Regions from separate parts of the Arthrobacter sp. UKPF54-2 genome, predicted to be linked through region 2. Evidence: predicted binding sites of a transcription regulator. Region 2 holds the regulator's gene; the other holds the start of a gene.
The links. Region 2 encodes HrcA, which represses chaperone genes, less so after heat shock. Its sites were predicted from a motif close to TTNGCACTCGNNNNNNNCGAGTGCNAA; they were not measured.

Region 1 (7,259 bases), 1.2 Mb from region 2:
CCCTGGTTGTTGGTGCCATGCGGCCAGCCGCCGGCGCGCCAGCAGTCATCGTTTACGTACCAGGCCCAGCCCGCCGGACCGGGATTTCCTAGGGCCGAACCGTCGGCCGCTGCAGTAATCGTCACTTCACTATCCTGCCAGACCCCGGCCCGCCCACGCTCCCTCACCACCGGCGCCACACCATCCAACGCTCCCTCACCACAGCCTTTTGGGGCGAGGGAGCGTCAGCCGGAAACCCGCCACAACCGCGGGAGCGTCAGCCGGAAACCCGCCACAACCGCGGGAGCGTCCGCCGCAAAACCGCCACAACCGGGGGAGCGTCCAGCAGGAAACCGCCACGCCTGCGGGAGCGTCCGCCGGAAACCCGCCACACCTGCGGGAGCGTCCAGTGGGAAGCCGCCACAAGTGCGGGAGGGTGCCTTAACGCCGACGGCGGCCCCACCCGAAGGTGGGACCGCCGTCGTCGTACAGCCGGTGGTGACTGGCGCAGGTGGTTAGAAACCGCCCATACCGCCCATGCCGCCCATGTCGTCGCCGCCGCCCATCGCGGCACCGGCCTTCTCGGGCTTGTCGGCCACAACGGCCTCGGTGGTGAGGAACAGGCCGGCGATGGACGCCGCGTTCTGCAGGGCAGAGCGGGTGACCTTGACCGGGTCGTTGATGCCGGCAGCCAGCAGGTCGACGTACTCGCCGGTCGCGGCGTTCAGGCCGTGGCCTGCGGGCAGGCCGCGGACCTTGTCCACCACGACGCCGGGCTCGAGGCCGGCGTTGAAGGCGATCTGCTTCAGCGGGGCGTCGATGGCAACGCGGACGATGTTCGCGCCCGTTGCCTCGTCGCCGGAGAGCTGCAGGTTCGCAAACGCCTTGGCGCCGGCCTGGATCAGGGCCACGCCACCGCCGGCAACGATGCCCTCTTCGACAGCAGCCTTTGCGTTGCGGACGGCGTCCTCAATGCGGTGCTTGCGTTCCTTGAGCTCAACCTCGGTTGCGGCACCGGCCTTGATGACTGCAACGCCGCCGGCCAGCTTGGCCAGGCGCTCCTGCAGCTTCTCGCGGTCGTAGTCGGAGTCGGAGTTCTCGATCTCGGCGCGGATCTGGGACACACGGCCGGCGATCTGGTCGGCGTCGCCGGCACCTTCGACGATGGTGGTCTCGTCCTTGGTGACAACAACCTTGCGGGCCTTGCCGAGGAGTTCGAGGCCGGCGGTCTCAAGCTTGAGGCCGACTTCCTCGGAGATGACCTGGCCACCGGTGAGGATGGCGATGTCGGCCAGCTGGGCCTTGCGGCGGTCACCGAAGCCCGGAGCCTTGACGGCAACGGACTTGAAGGTGCCGCGGATCTTGTTGACGATCAGGGTGGCCAGGGCCTCGCCCTCGATGTCTTCGGCAATGATCAGCAGCGGCTTGTTGGACTGCATGACCTTTTCGAGGACAGCAACCAGTTCCTTGACGTTGGAGATCTTGGAGTTGACGATCAGGATGTACGGGTCCTCGAGGACCGTTTCCTGGCGCTCGGCGTCGGTGACGAAGTAGGCGGAGATGTAGCCCTTGTCGAAGCGCATGCCCTCGGTGAGCTCCAGCTCGAGGCCGAAGGTGTTCGACTCCTCGACGGTGATGACGCCTTCCTTGCCGACCTTGTCCAGGGCCTCGGCAATCAGGGCGCCAATTTCGTTGTCGCCAGCGGAGATGGACGCGGTGGCGGCGATCTCTTCCTTGGTTTCGATTTCCTTGGCGGAGGCCAGGAGTTCGCGGGTGACCGCCTCGACAGCCTTCTCGATGCCGCGCTTGAGGGACAGCGGGTCAGCGCCGGCCGCGACGTTGCGCAGGCCTTCCTTGACGAGGGCCTGGGCCAGCACGGTGGCGGTGGTGGTACCGTCGCCGGCGACGTCGTCCGTCTTCTTGGCAACTTCCTTGACCAGCTCGGCGCCGATCTTCTCGTACGGGTCGTCCAGTTCGATCTCCTTGGCGATGGAAACTCCATCGTTGGTGATCGTGGGGGCGCCCCACTTCTTTTCGAGGACGACGTTGCGTCCACGCGGGCCGAGGGTGACCTTGACGGCGTCGGCGAGGATGTTCAGGCCCCGCTCAAGACCGCGGCGTGCCTCTTCATCAAATGCAATGATCTTGGCCATAACGGCAGTAGTCCTTTCGGGACAGTCGTTAAGAATGAACCTGGGCCGTGGTGCCCGCGACGGACGATTCCTGCCCGGCAGCCTCTGTATGCCGCCGGACGGGGAATCTCACCCCAGCCAGGTGTTTCTCTCGCCCCCGGTGATCCTGCCGCCTCGTCGCAGCCGGCCGAACCGGGCGTCGTGTTAGCAGTCAATACGCGGGAGTGCTAACTCAATAATTAGCACTCCCCCGGGGAGAGTGCAAGCAGTGCCGGCGTGGAGGACCGCCACCGAGGCAGGCTCTTCGCTGTGAGCGATCAGGAGCCGGTGCTGTGGGCGGTTTCGCTGCCGGTCATCTTGGCGTTGTTGTCCGCTCCGTAGGTGTAGACCATGTAGGCGGCGGCGGTGACGTCGCCGTTGGAGTCGAAGTTGACCGGCCCGGACTGGCCGTTGTAATCGGGGCGCTTGCCGGCGCGGAGTGCGGCCACGCATTCCTGGTAGGACCCGCAGGCCTCGGCCTCCCCGGACTCCCCTCCGGCAGCACCGGCGCTCCCGCCGGAGACGGCGATGAGCCTGGCGGCAATCGAGGTCCCGGCGTCGTCCTCCGCTGCTGCGGCGGCGATGGCGGCGAGGTTGACGGCGTCGTAGGTCTCGGCGGCGAAAGCCATGTCTTTCAGGCCCGGATCGACGGCCACGAGTTCGGCCTGGAAGTGTGCGGAGGGGAACGTGCCGGGGAGGACCCCGCGGGCGCCGTCGAGGGCCTTGGAGCCAAGGCCCGGGCCGTACTGGTTGACGGCACCGTCGCTGAGGACGAGCTTCTTGCCGGCCAGGTCGGCGTTGTTGAGTTCGGCGATGGCGCCCTGGGCGCCGTCCCGGGCCACCAGGACGACGGCGTCCGGGGAGGCAGCCTTGGCGGCCGCGGCCGCCTGCTGAGCGTGGCCGGCCGTGAACTCGGCGTCGACCGCGGTGCCGAGGCCGGCGGCTTTCGCGGCGGCGGAGACGGCGACGGAGACTTCCTTGCCGTAGTTGCCCTCCTCGTGCAGCACGGCGATGGCCTTGGCGCCGCCGTCGCGGGCGAGCTTGACCAGCACGGACGCCTGCGCGATGTCCGCGGCGGCGGTCCGGAAGTAGTAGCCGCCGCTCTTGTATTTGCTGAGCCCCTGTGCGGTGTTCGCCGGGGAAATCAAGGCCACCTTGGCGCGCGAGAGCACGTCGATGGCGTCGGCGGCCCTGCTGGAGTCCGTGGGTCCGATCACGACGTCGGCTTTGGCCGCCACCAGCTTCTTGGCCTGGGCCGCGGTATCCGTGCCGATCGCTTCCGGCAGCAGTTCCACCGGCCGCCCCTTGTGCCCGCCGGCCGCGTTGATTTCCTTGACCGCGAGCTTTGCCGCCGCCAGCTGGGGGGCGTTGAGGAAGCTTTGCTTGCCGGTGTTGTCCAGGATCAGGCCGATCCGCAGGGTGCCGTCCCCGGAGGCGTCCACGGTGTCCGTCCGGGCGTTACCGGTGGGCCCGGCACAGGCGCTGAGCGCCACGGCCGCCGAGAGTCCGGCCGCCGCCAGGCCGGCAGCAGACGCGCGGCGGAACCGCCGGAGGTGCGGCCGGCGGTCGGGACTCTTCGGGGCGGGTGCCGCTGCGGGGAATGCCACTAGGCGGGCCGGACGCTTTCGGCCTGCGGGCCCTTGTCGCCTTCGCCGACTTCCAGCTCCACCCGCTGGCCCTCCGCGAGGGCGCGGTAGCCTTCGCCGTTGATCGCGGACCAGTGCACAAAGACGTCGGTCCCGGAGCTGTCGACGGTGATGAAGCCGTAGCCCTTTTCGGCGTTGAACCACTTGACGGTCCCCAGTGCCATCTTCTCCACACTTTCAGTTAGCTGGCTGACGGCCCACCTCGTTGTGCGCCGCGGTATGCGAAACCAAATCCGCAGATACTCTACCCACAGCCTCCCACCGGCCTGCTGACCGGGGCCGGGGGCCGCGCGGATAGTTATTCAGGCGTAACCGACGCGGGCCGGACTTACTTGAAGCCGGGGCCCAGGACGACGACGAGGGGCATCTTGAATTCGGCCGAATCGACGAGCGTTGCGATCCCCAGGAGCGAGCCCAGTGCTTCGGCGTTGGCTTTCTGGGCCGGGCCGTTGTAGAAGACCACCGAGGTCTGCTGCCGGGCGCCGCCCCAGTTGCCGAGCGGGCCGAGGACCCACCCCGCCGAGGTGACAGTGGTGCCGACGCGGCCGGCCAGGCCCGCCGTCGCAGTTCCGTTGTAGATGGCCACCGGCTGCGTTTTGTCCACGGCCGCGCTCGGTGTGGCTGAGGCGGACGGCGTCGAGCCTGCGGGGGCGAGGCTGCCGGTCGGCTCGGAACTGGCGGAGGGGGTGGCGGCGGCCGTGGTGGGGGCCGGCGACGCAGCGGCGTTGTTGCTGGCCTGGTCCGCGGTCATGGCTGACCCGCCAGCGGGACCGAAGCCCAGCTTGGGCAGCAGGAGGAAGGCGACGAGGCCGATTGCGAGGGCCGCGGCGCCAAAGGAGAGGATGGGACCCAATCGGCGGGAGCGGGGTGCGGAAACTGTCCGGTGGACGCCTTGGCGTGTGGAGGTCTCCGGGACCCGATCAAATTCATCCCGAGCGTACTTGGTCATGGTAAAACGACGTCCTTGCTGATTTCTGGCTGATGGCCCGCCGTCGGAATCCTCGCGGATTTGCGCGCCTCCGGCTGGATTTCCCGCGGTTTTACGCGTCTGAGCCGAGGCGGCGGGCGGTGCGGGCACGTTGTCGTGACGTACGTAGTCTACGCAATCTCTTGACCAGCATGGGATCGTGGGCCAGCGCCGCCTCGGTATCGATCAGGGCGTTGAGGATCTGGTAGTAGTGCGTGGCCGAGAGGTCAAAAAGCTCCCGGATGGCCTGTTCCTTGGCGCCGGCGTACTTCCACCACTGCCGCTCCAGGGCGAGCATCTGCTGGTCCCGGCTGCTCAGCGGCGAGTCGGCGGCGGCCGGCGATGGCTGGATGTCCTCCGCCGGCAGGTACTCGGGTGCTGCTTGGGCCACGACGCGCTCCCTGGCTGGTTCCGATAGTTGTCCCCCACATGCTACGGCCGAATAACAGCCTTGTCATTTATCGGGCGGGTCGCGGAAGGTCCTGCGAGAATGTGACCGTGCCCAACTCGCCGCATCCTGATGCCCTCTTCGACCTCGAGCCAGAGACTGCCGGGACGGCGGCCTTCGCAGACATGGCGCGGCAGCCGCTGGACGAGCTGATGGCGCCGGATTGGGCGGCCGCGCTGGCCCCGGTCGAGGGGCAGCTGCGGGAGGTCCTGGAGTTCCTCGCCGCCGAGGTGGCCGGCGGCCACGAGGTGCTCCCGGCGCCGTCGAACCTGCTGCGCGCCTTCCGCCAGCCGCTCGCCGGCGTCCGGGTGCTGATCGTGGGCCAGGACCCGTACCCCACGCCGGGCCACGCCGTCGGGCTGTCTTTCGCCGTGGACGGCGCCACGCGTCCGGTCCCGCGCAGCCTGGCCAACATCTACAAGGAGCTCGACGCCGACCTTGGGCTGCCGCCGCGGGTCCACGGAGACCTGGGCCGCTGGTCGGAGCAGGGTGTGCTGCTGCTCAACAGGGTCCTCAGCGTCCGGGCCGGCGCCGCCGGGTCGCACCGCGGCAAGGGCTGGGAAGCCGTCACGGCCGCGGCCATCACGGCCCTCACACTGCGCCGCGGCGACGACGGCGCCCCGTTTCCGCTGGTCGCGGTCCTCTGGGGCAAGGATGCTGCGGGCGTGCGGCCGTTACTCGGCTCCGCCGCCGTGATCGCCAGCGCACATCCCAGTCCCCTCTCGGCCTCCCGCGGGTTCTTCGGCTCCCGGCCCTTCAGCCGGGTAAATGAGCTGCTCACCGCCCAAGGGGACGGCACGGTGGACTGGGAACTGCCGCCGCTGCCGTGAGCAGATCTTGGCTAGGCTTAGCCGCATGACTTCGCTCCCCGCCGCCACCAGCGCCAACCGGAACTCCCGGCCCCAGACCAGCCTCGCGGTCCTGCGGCGCGAGCAACTCTCGCCGCATATGGTCCGGATTGTTGCCGGAGGCCCCGGCTTCGCCGACTACGTCAACAACAGCTACGTGGACCGGTACGTCAAGATTGCGTTCCCGCAGCCCGGGATTGACTATCCGCAGCCGCTGGACCTCTGGGCCATCCGGGAATCCCATCCGCGCGAACAGTGGCCGCACACCCGGACCTACACGGTCCGCTGGGTTGACGCGGCCGCGGCCGAGCTCGCGATCGACTTCGTGATCCACGGCGACGAAGGCCTCGCCGGGCCGTGGGCCGCGGCCGCCCAGGCCGGCGACACGCTCGTCTTTACCGGGCCGGGTGGCGGCTACAACCCGGATCCGGCGGCCGATTGGTACCTCTTTGCGGGCGACGAATCCGCCCTGCCGGCGATCAGCGCCGCGATTGAGTCCCTCCCCCGCGACGCCCGGGGCCTGGCGTTCCTGGAGGTGGACGGCGACGCCGACGTGCTGGCCCTCGACGCCCCAGCCGGCGTCGAGCTGCGCTGGCTCCTGCGACGCGGCGCGCCGGCCGGCAGCACCCCGCTGCTGGTGGACGCCGTGCGCGACGCCGTGTGGCCGGACGGCCGGGTCCAGGTCTTCGCCCATGGTGAGCGCGGCGCCATGAAAGGCCTGCGCGAGGTGTTCTTCGCCCAGCGCGGCCTTGAACGGGCCCAGGTCTCGCTGTCCGGTTACTGGGCCCAGGGCCGGGTGGAAGACGATTTCCAGGCCGAGAAGAAGCTGCCGATCGGCAAAATCTAGCCGCGGCGGGTCAGCGGCGCCGGGCCCGGCGCCGTTCGTTGCTGGCCAGGCTACGGGTCAGGGGCCGGGCGAGCGTGTCACCGAGCACGATGCCCGCGGCGACGCCGAGCACGATCGCCCCGGCGTTGAGCATCCCGCCGGCTCCCATCAGGATCTCGGACTCCTCGATCGTCAATACATACATGGACCGGAATATAGTCAGGCCGGGCAGCAGGATGAGCGCTGCAGGCACGGCGACAACCAGCTGCGGCGCCCCCATCCGCAGCGCCACCACCCGGGCCAGCAGGCCGATCACAACGGCGGCGAGGGCCGGAGCGAACCGGGGGCCGATGCCCGCGGCGGTTCCACCAATG
Region 2 (7,259 bases):
CGTCCGCGACCTCCCCGCCCCGGTCGGCGATCCGAACGCGCCCGCCCGGGCCATGATCTTCGACTCCGTCTACGACACCTACCGCGGCGTCGTCACCTACGTCCGCGTCGTCGACGGCATGCTCCACCCGCGCGAACGCATCCAGATGATGTCCACCCGCGCCACCCACGAACTCCTCGAAATCGGTGTCAGCTCCCCGGAGCCCACCCCGTCCAAGGGCCTGGGCGTCGGCGAGGTCGGCTACCTGATCACCGGCGTGAAGGACGTGCGCCAGTCCAAGGTCGGCGACACCGTCACCAACCTGGCCAAGCCGGCCAGTGACTCGCTGCCCGGCTACGCCGACGCCAAGCCGATGGTCTTCTCCGGCCTGTACCCGCTCGACGGCACCGACTACCCGGTGCTGCGCGACGCGCTGGAAAAGCTGATGCTCAACGACGCCGCGCTGGTCTACGAGCCGGAAACATCGGCCGCGCTGGGCTTCGGCTTCCGCGTCGGTTTCCTGGGGCTGCTGCACCTGGAAATCACCCGCGAGCGGCTCGAACGCGAGTACAAGCTGGACCTCATCTCCACCGCCCCCAACGTGGAGTACGAGGTGACGCTGGAGGACAAGAGGGTCGTCCACGTCACCAACCCCAGCGAATACCCCACCGGCAAGGTCTCCGAAGTCCGCGAGCCGATGGTGGCGGCCACCATCCTGGCCCCGAACGAGTTCGTCGGCGCCATCATGGAGCTGTGCCAGAGCCGCCGCGGCGTGATGGGCGGCATGGACTACCTCTCCGAGGACCGGGTGGAAATCCGCTACCGCCTCCCGCTGGCCGAAATCGTCTTCGACTTCTTCGACATCCTCAAATCCAAGACCCGCGGCTACGGCTCGCTGGACTGGAAGGCCGACGGGGACCAGGTGGCCGACCTCGTCAAGGTGGACATCATGCTCCAGGGCGAGCAGGTGGACGCCTTCAGCGCCATCACCCACCGGGACAAGGCCTACGCCTACGGCGTGATGATGACCGGCAAGCTGCGCGAACTCATCCCGCGCCAGCAGTTCGAGGTGCCGATCCAGGCCGCGATTGGCTCCCGGATCATTGCCCGCGAAAGCATCCGGGCGATCCGCAAGGACGTCCTGGCCAAGTGCTACGGCGGTGACATCACCCGAAAGCGCAAACTGCTGGAGAAGCAGAAGGAAGGCAAAAAGCGCATGAAGATGGTGGGCCGCGTCGAGGTCCCGCAGGAGGCCTTCATCGCCGCCCTGACCACGGAAGAGTCCAAGGACAAGGCCAAGAAGTAGCCATGCCAAGCGCGCTTCCCCTCGGTGACCCCGCGCCGCCGGACGGGCTCCTGCCCGGCCAGGCGCTGGAGGGCGCCGCGGAGCGGGCCTTCGGGCTCTACGTGCACATTCCGTTCTGCGCCGTACGCTGCGGCTACTGTGACTTCAACACCTACACCGCCACCGAGCTCGGCGGCGGTGCCTCGCAGGACGCCTACGCCGGCACCGCCGTCGCCGAGGTGGAGTTCGCCGGCCGGGTGCTCGCAGCAACAGGTCTGCCGGAGCGCCGGCTCAGCACCGTCTTCTTTGGCGGCGGCACGCCGACGCTCTTGCCGGCGGCGGATCTGGCCAGCATCCTGGCGGCCGCCATCAGGACCTGGGGCCTGGAGCCCGGCGCCGAGGTCAGCACCGAGGCCAACCCGGACTCCGTCACCCCCGAATCCCTGCAGCTGCTCGCCGACGCCGGCTTCACCCGGGTTTCGTTCGGCATGCAGTCCGCCGTGCCGCACGTCCTGAAGGTCCTGGACCGCACCCACACGCCCAGCCGCGTGCCGCAGGTGGTCCAATGGGCCCGCGAGGCCGGCCTCGCCGTCAGCCTGGACCTGATCTACGGCACCCCCGGCGAGTCGCTGGAGGACTGGCGGTATTCGCTGGAGACGGCGCTCTCCTACGGCCCGGACCACATCAGCGCCTACGCGCTGATTGTCGAGGACGGTACCAAGCTCGCCGCCCAGATCCGCCGCGGCGAGGTTCCCGGAATCGACGACGACGACCACGCCGCCAAGTACGAACTCGCCGACGAACTGATCACCGCCGCCGGGCTGGGCTGGTACGAGGTCAGCAACTGGGCGCGCACCCCTGAGCAGGCCTGCCGCCACAATCTGGCCTACTGGCGCGGGGACGACTGGTGGGGGATCGGACCGGGCGCCCACTCACATGTCGGCGGGGTCCGCTGGTGGAACGTCAAGCATCCCACGGCCTACGCGTCCCGGCTGGGCTCGGGCGTATCGCCGGCCGCCGGCCGGGAGACCCTCGATTCGGAAACCCGCCACGTCGAGCGCGTGATGCTCGAGGCCCGGCTGGTGACCGGACTGGACATCCCGGGCCTGGGCGGACTGGGGGACACCGGACGGCACGCCGTGGCCGGCCTGATTGCAGACGGGCTTGTGGATCCGGTCAAGGCCTTCAAGGGCCGCCTGGTGCTCACGCTCAAGGGGCGGCTGCTGGCGGACGCGGTGGTCCGCAGGATCCTGCCCGACTAGGAGCAGCCCCCCGCGGGCCTCAAGTGTCCGTTCGCGCTACTTGATCCAGCGGAGGTTGTACTCGTAGCGGTGCGGCTGGCCGCGGTTGACGTGGATGCCCGCGGCCACGGAGAAGCACGCGAGGGCAAGCCAGATGGCGGTCGCCAGGACAGCGAACAGGTTTCCGACCACCGGGACGAACACCAGCAGGTTGGCGAGGACGGCGGCGATCGTAGGCGGCAGCGTGAAGTTGAGGGCTTCCTTCGACTCCTGCGCGGTGAACGGGCCGCGGTCCTTGAAGATCAGGTAGATCAGCAGCGCGGGGATGCAGCCGAGGATGCCGCCAAAGTGCGCCAGGGTGGCCCACTGCCGGTCCTCGCTCGCCGTCAGCGGCAGGGCATTAGCGGGCACGCCGTGATACTGCGACTCGCCATGGCCTGCCTGGTGGTCCGTGTGTTCGCGTGCATCTTCTGCCACGTTTCGTCCTTTGGATTGCGGTGGAGCATTGGTACTTGTGGGGCCGCGGCCGCAACAAACGTTGCGGGCGCCGTTCCAAGAATACGTGCTCGGGCACCGAACCGGCGCACCGCAGGGCGGTTACGGCACCGTAAGGAAGTCGATGACTTCTTCCACCCGGCCCAGCAGGGACGGTTCCAGGTCCGCGTAGCTGCGGACGGCGCCGAGGAGTTTCTGCCAGCCCAGGCCGATGTCCTCCTTGCTGCCGCGCGGCCAGCCGAAGGCCGTGAGGATCCCGGTCTTCCAGTCCACCCCGCGCGGGATCACGGGCCACTGCTCAATGCCCAGCACGGCCGGGCGGATGGCCTGCCAGACGTCCACGTACGGGTGACCCACTATCAGCACGTTGCCGGCGGCCCCCGGGGACGCCATCACGGCGTCGGCGATCCGGGACTCCTTCGAATCCGGAACGAGGTGGTCCACCAGCACACCGAGACGCCGTGCCGGGCCGGGCCCGAACTCCTTCACGGCGGCAGCGAGGTCGTCGATGCCGTGCAGCGGCTCGACGACGATGCCCTCGACCCGCAGGTCATCGCCCCAGACCTTCTCGACGAGCTCGGCGTCGTGCTTGCCTTCCACCCAGATCCGGCTGGCCTTGGCCACCTGGGCGCGCTGTCCGGCCACCCGCACCGAGCCGGAGGCCGTGCGCGCCCCGGCCCCCGCAGCGGGGGCCCGGGGGGCGGGCGGCATGAGCCGGATGGGCTGGCCTTCCAGCAGGAAGCCGAAGCCCAGCCGGAAGGAACGGGACTTGCCGCGCCGGTCTTCGAGGGCCACGACGTGCATGCCGCCGGACTTCTCCACCCGGGTCACGGCGCCCACCCAGCCGGACTGTACGTCCTCCAGCACCATGCCGCGCTCCACCGGGATTTCAGGGAGCTGGGCCTTGGCGGGGGCGGACAGGTCCTGCGGTCCCCAGTTCTGGTACGTCATCTGCTACACACTGCTTTGCGCTCGGAAATTTCGGGGGAGGGAACGGCCCCTCGGCCTGCGGTGTGCCCGGAAACACCTCTTCCGGCGGTCACGCCCGCAGCGAATCCAATGCTAACAACGGCCCGAGTCATATTAGACTGGTTAGCACTTAGGCATGTCGAGTGCTAACCACGGGTTCCCGGGCGCGTCCCGTCACGCCCGGCGGCACCCGGCTCAGTGAAAACAGGTCGATTGGAGGTGGGGCGTGAGCGAGCCACGCAAACTTGAAGTGCTGCGCGCCATCGTGGAGGACTACGTCCATTCCCGTGAACCGGTCGGATCCAAGGCGCTGGTGGAGCGGCACCACCTGGGCGTCTCCAGCGCCACGATCCGCAACGACATGGCAGCCCTGGAGGACGAGGGCCTGATCACGGCGCCGCACACCAGCGCCGGGCGGATCCCCACCGACAAGGGCTACCGCCTGTTCGTGGACCAGATTTCGGCCGTGAAGCCGCTGTCCCCGGCGGAACGCCGAGCCATCCAGGCGCTGCTGGAGGGCTCCGACGACCTCGACGACGTCCTCGACCGGACCGTGCGGCTGCTCTCGCAGCTGACGAACCAGGTCGCCGTCGTGCAGTATCCGCTGCTGAGCAGGGCCCGGGTCCGGCACATCGAATTTGTGCTGCTGGCACCGCGCAAGGTGCTGACCGTGCTGATCGCGGACACCGGCAAGGTCGAACAGCGGGTGATCGACGTCGGCCAGGACCTCGGCGACGAGACCCTCGCGGAACTGCGCACCCTGTTCCTGGCCAAACTGTCGGGCACCCCGTTGAACCTGCTGCCACAATCGCTGCAGGCAGTCGCGGACAGCTGCCCGCCGGCGCGGCGCGGCGCGGCGCAGGCCCTCGCCCGCGGGCTTGAGTCGCTGGCGGCGAGCAGCCGCGAGGAACGGATGGTCATGGCCGGCACGGCCAACTTGGCACGGTCCAACGTGGACTTCCCGCTCAGCATCGGGCCTGTGCTCGAGGCCCTCGAGGAGCAGGTGGTGATGCTGCGCCTGCTCAGCGACATGGCGCAGGACCCCCGTGGCGTCACCGTCAGTATCGGGCGGGAGAACCCCTACGACGGCCTCTCCGAGGCCTCCGTGGTGGCCACCGGCTACGGCCCGGACGCCACCGCCAAGGTCGGGGTGCTCGGACCCACGCGGATGGACTATCCCACCACCATGGCCGCCGTCCGTGCGGTGGCCCGTTACCTTTCACGGATCCTCGGGCCCTGACGGCCCGGCTCCGGCACCAGACGTCTTGCCCGTAACAGGCAGTGCCCCACCGGCAATACAACCAGGAAGAGATACACACTTTGAGCAGCCACTACGACGTTCTTGGAGTCTCCCGCGAAGCGACGGGGGAAGAAATCAAGAAGGCCTACCGCAAACTCGCGCGGACCCTGCACCCCGACGTGAACCCCGGTAACGACGCCTCGGACCGGTTCAAGGCGGTTACGCACGCCTACGAGGTGCTCTCCGATCCGCAGAAACGCCGGGTCTACGACACCACGGGCAACGAGAACGGCACCGACAACGGCTTCGGCGGCGGCTACGCCGGGCAGGGCTTCGCCTTCCAGGACATCTTCGAGACCTTCTTCGGCGGCGCCGGCGGCCAGGGCGGCCCCGCGTCCAGGGTCCGGCGCGGGCAGGACGCCCTGATCAGCGTCCGGATTGACCTTCGCGACGCCGTCTTCGGCGTCAACAAGAAGCTCGAGGTGGACACCGCCGTCACGTGCCCCACCTGCGAGGGCTCCTGCTGCCGCGAGGGCAGCCACCCCGAACGCTGCGACATCTGCGGCGGCAGCGGCCAGGTCCAGCGCGCGGTGCGCTCCATCCTCGGCCAGGTCATGACCACCGCCCCGTGCGGCAGCTGCGAAGGCTTCGGTACCGTGATCAAGGACCCGTGTAATGAGTGCGCCGGCCAGGGCCGGATCCGCAGCCGCCGCTCGCTCACCGTCAAGGTCCCGGCCGGCGTCGCCACCGGAACCCGCATCCAGCTCTCCGGCCAGGGTGAAGCCGGCCCGGCCGGCGGTCCCTCCGGCGATCTGTACGTCGAGATCCGGGTCAACAGCGACCCGACCTTCGACCGTGAGGGTGACGACCTGCACGCGACCCTGCACATTCCGATGACCGCGGCCGCCCTGGGCACGGAAGTGACCTTCGAGACCTTCGACGGCGCGCAGGAGATTGACGTCAAGGCAGGCACCCAGTCGGGCGAGGTCATCACGCTTCGCGGCATGGGTGTGACCCACCTGCGCGGCTACGGCCGCGGCGACCTCAAGGTACACCTCCAGGTGGACACCCCGGCCAAGCTCGACCCCGCCCAGGAGGACCTTCTCCGCCAGCTCGCCAAACTCCGCGGCGAGCAGTTCACCGAGGGCAAGCTGGCCGCCGGCGGCGGCGTCTTCGCCAAACTGCGGGACCGGCTCGGTAACCTGTAGCGGTGAGTAACCCGGTCTTCTTCACGCCGGCAGGGACCCTGGACGACCAGGCCCCCGGTACAACGTTCGTCCTCACGGGCGCCGAGGCGCGCCACGCGGTGACCGTCAAGCGGCTGGCCGTGGGGGAGGCGGTCGACCTTGCCGACGGCGCGGGCACCCGCATCACCGGCACCGTCACGGCCGTCGCGCCCCAGGAGTTGACGGTGGAATGCGTCGAGGCCAGCACCGAGGCGCGGCCGGACATCAGGCTGGTCCTGGTGCAGGCGCTGGCCAAGGGCGACCGCGACGAACTCGCCGCCGAAACCGCCACCGAACTGGGCATCGACGCCGTCGTGCCCTGGCAGGCGGAGCGGTCGATCGTCCGTTGGAAGCCCGAGCGCGCCGCGAAGGCGCACGCCAAGTGGCAGTCCGTGGTGACGGCCGCCGCAAAGCAGGCGCGCCGCGCCTGGATCCCGGAAGTCCGGTACGCCGTCGACGGCGGCGGCCTGCAGGCAGCCGTGGCGGCCGCGGATCTCGCCGTTATCCTGCACGAGGACGCGGTGCGTCCGCTTCGCCAGGTGCTGGAAACCTGGCGCGGCGAGGCCCAAGGGCAGGGGAACGACGGCGGCGAACCGCGCGAGGTGCTCCTGATTGTCGGTCCCGAGGGCGGGATCAGCCCCCGCGAGGTCACCCGGCTGTGCGACGCCGGTGCGGTGACCGCCCTGCTGGGCCATCATGTGCTGCGCTCGTCCACCGCGGGCCCCGCTGCCACCGTGCTGGCCAGCGACGTGCTCGGCCGCTGGTAGCCGGAGGGCTGGAGGGCGGCGCCGCTGCCCGGCGCCCTGCCTAGCGGACGGTGAAGC

Region 1: a site for HrcA is predicted at 2,316-2,342, ahead of groL (chaperonin GroEL). Genes of this name have one in related genera too.

What each region holds. Positions count from the first base shown of each region.
Region 1 covers NZ_CP040174.1:536,060-543,318, forward strand. Annotated here, with positions in the region: gene E7Y32_RS02270 (ribonuclease HI family protein) at 1-125, opposite strand, end outside; gene groL (chaperonin GroEL) at 495-2,132, opposite strand; gene E7Y32_RS02280 (ABC transporter substrate-binding protein) at 2,429-3,757, opposite strand; gene E7Y32_RS02285 (cold-shock protein) at 3,757-3,960, opposite strand; gene E7Y32_RS02290 (LytR C-terminal domain-containing protein) at 4,125-4,745, opposite strand; gene E7Y32_RS02295 (DUF3263 domain-containing protein) at 4,837-5,154, opposite strand; gene E7Y32_RS02300 (uracil-DNA glycosylase) at 5,337-6,041, shown strand; gene E7Y32_RS02305 (siderophore-interacting protein) at 6,067-6,906, shown strand; gene E7Y32_RS02310 (threonine/serine exporter ThrE family protein) at 6,917-7,259, opposite strand, start outside.
Region 2 covers NZ_CP040174.1:2,866,380-2,873,638, forward strand. Annotated here, with positions in the region: gene lepA (translation elongation factor 4) at 1-1,285, shown strand, start outside; gene hemW (radical SAM family heme chaperone HemW) at 1,288-2,526, shown strand; gene E7Y32_RS13220 (DUF4870 domain-containing protein) at 2,563-2,982, opposite strand; gene E7Y32_RS13225 (DUF3097 domain-containing protein) at 3,103-3,951, opposite strand; gene hrcA (heat-inducible transcriptional repressor HrcA) at 4,196-5,209, shown strand; gene dnaJ (molecular chaperone DnaJ) at 5,290-6,417, shown strand; gene E7Y32_RS13240 (16S rRNA (uracil(1498)-N(3))-methyltransferase) at 6,420-7,202, shown strand; gene E7Y32_RS13245 (GerMN domain-containing protein) at 7,243-7,259, opposite strand, start outside.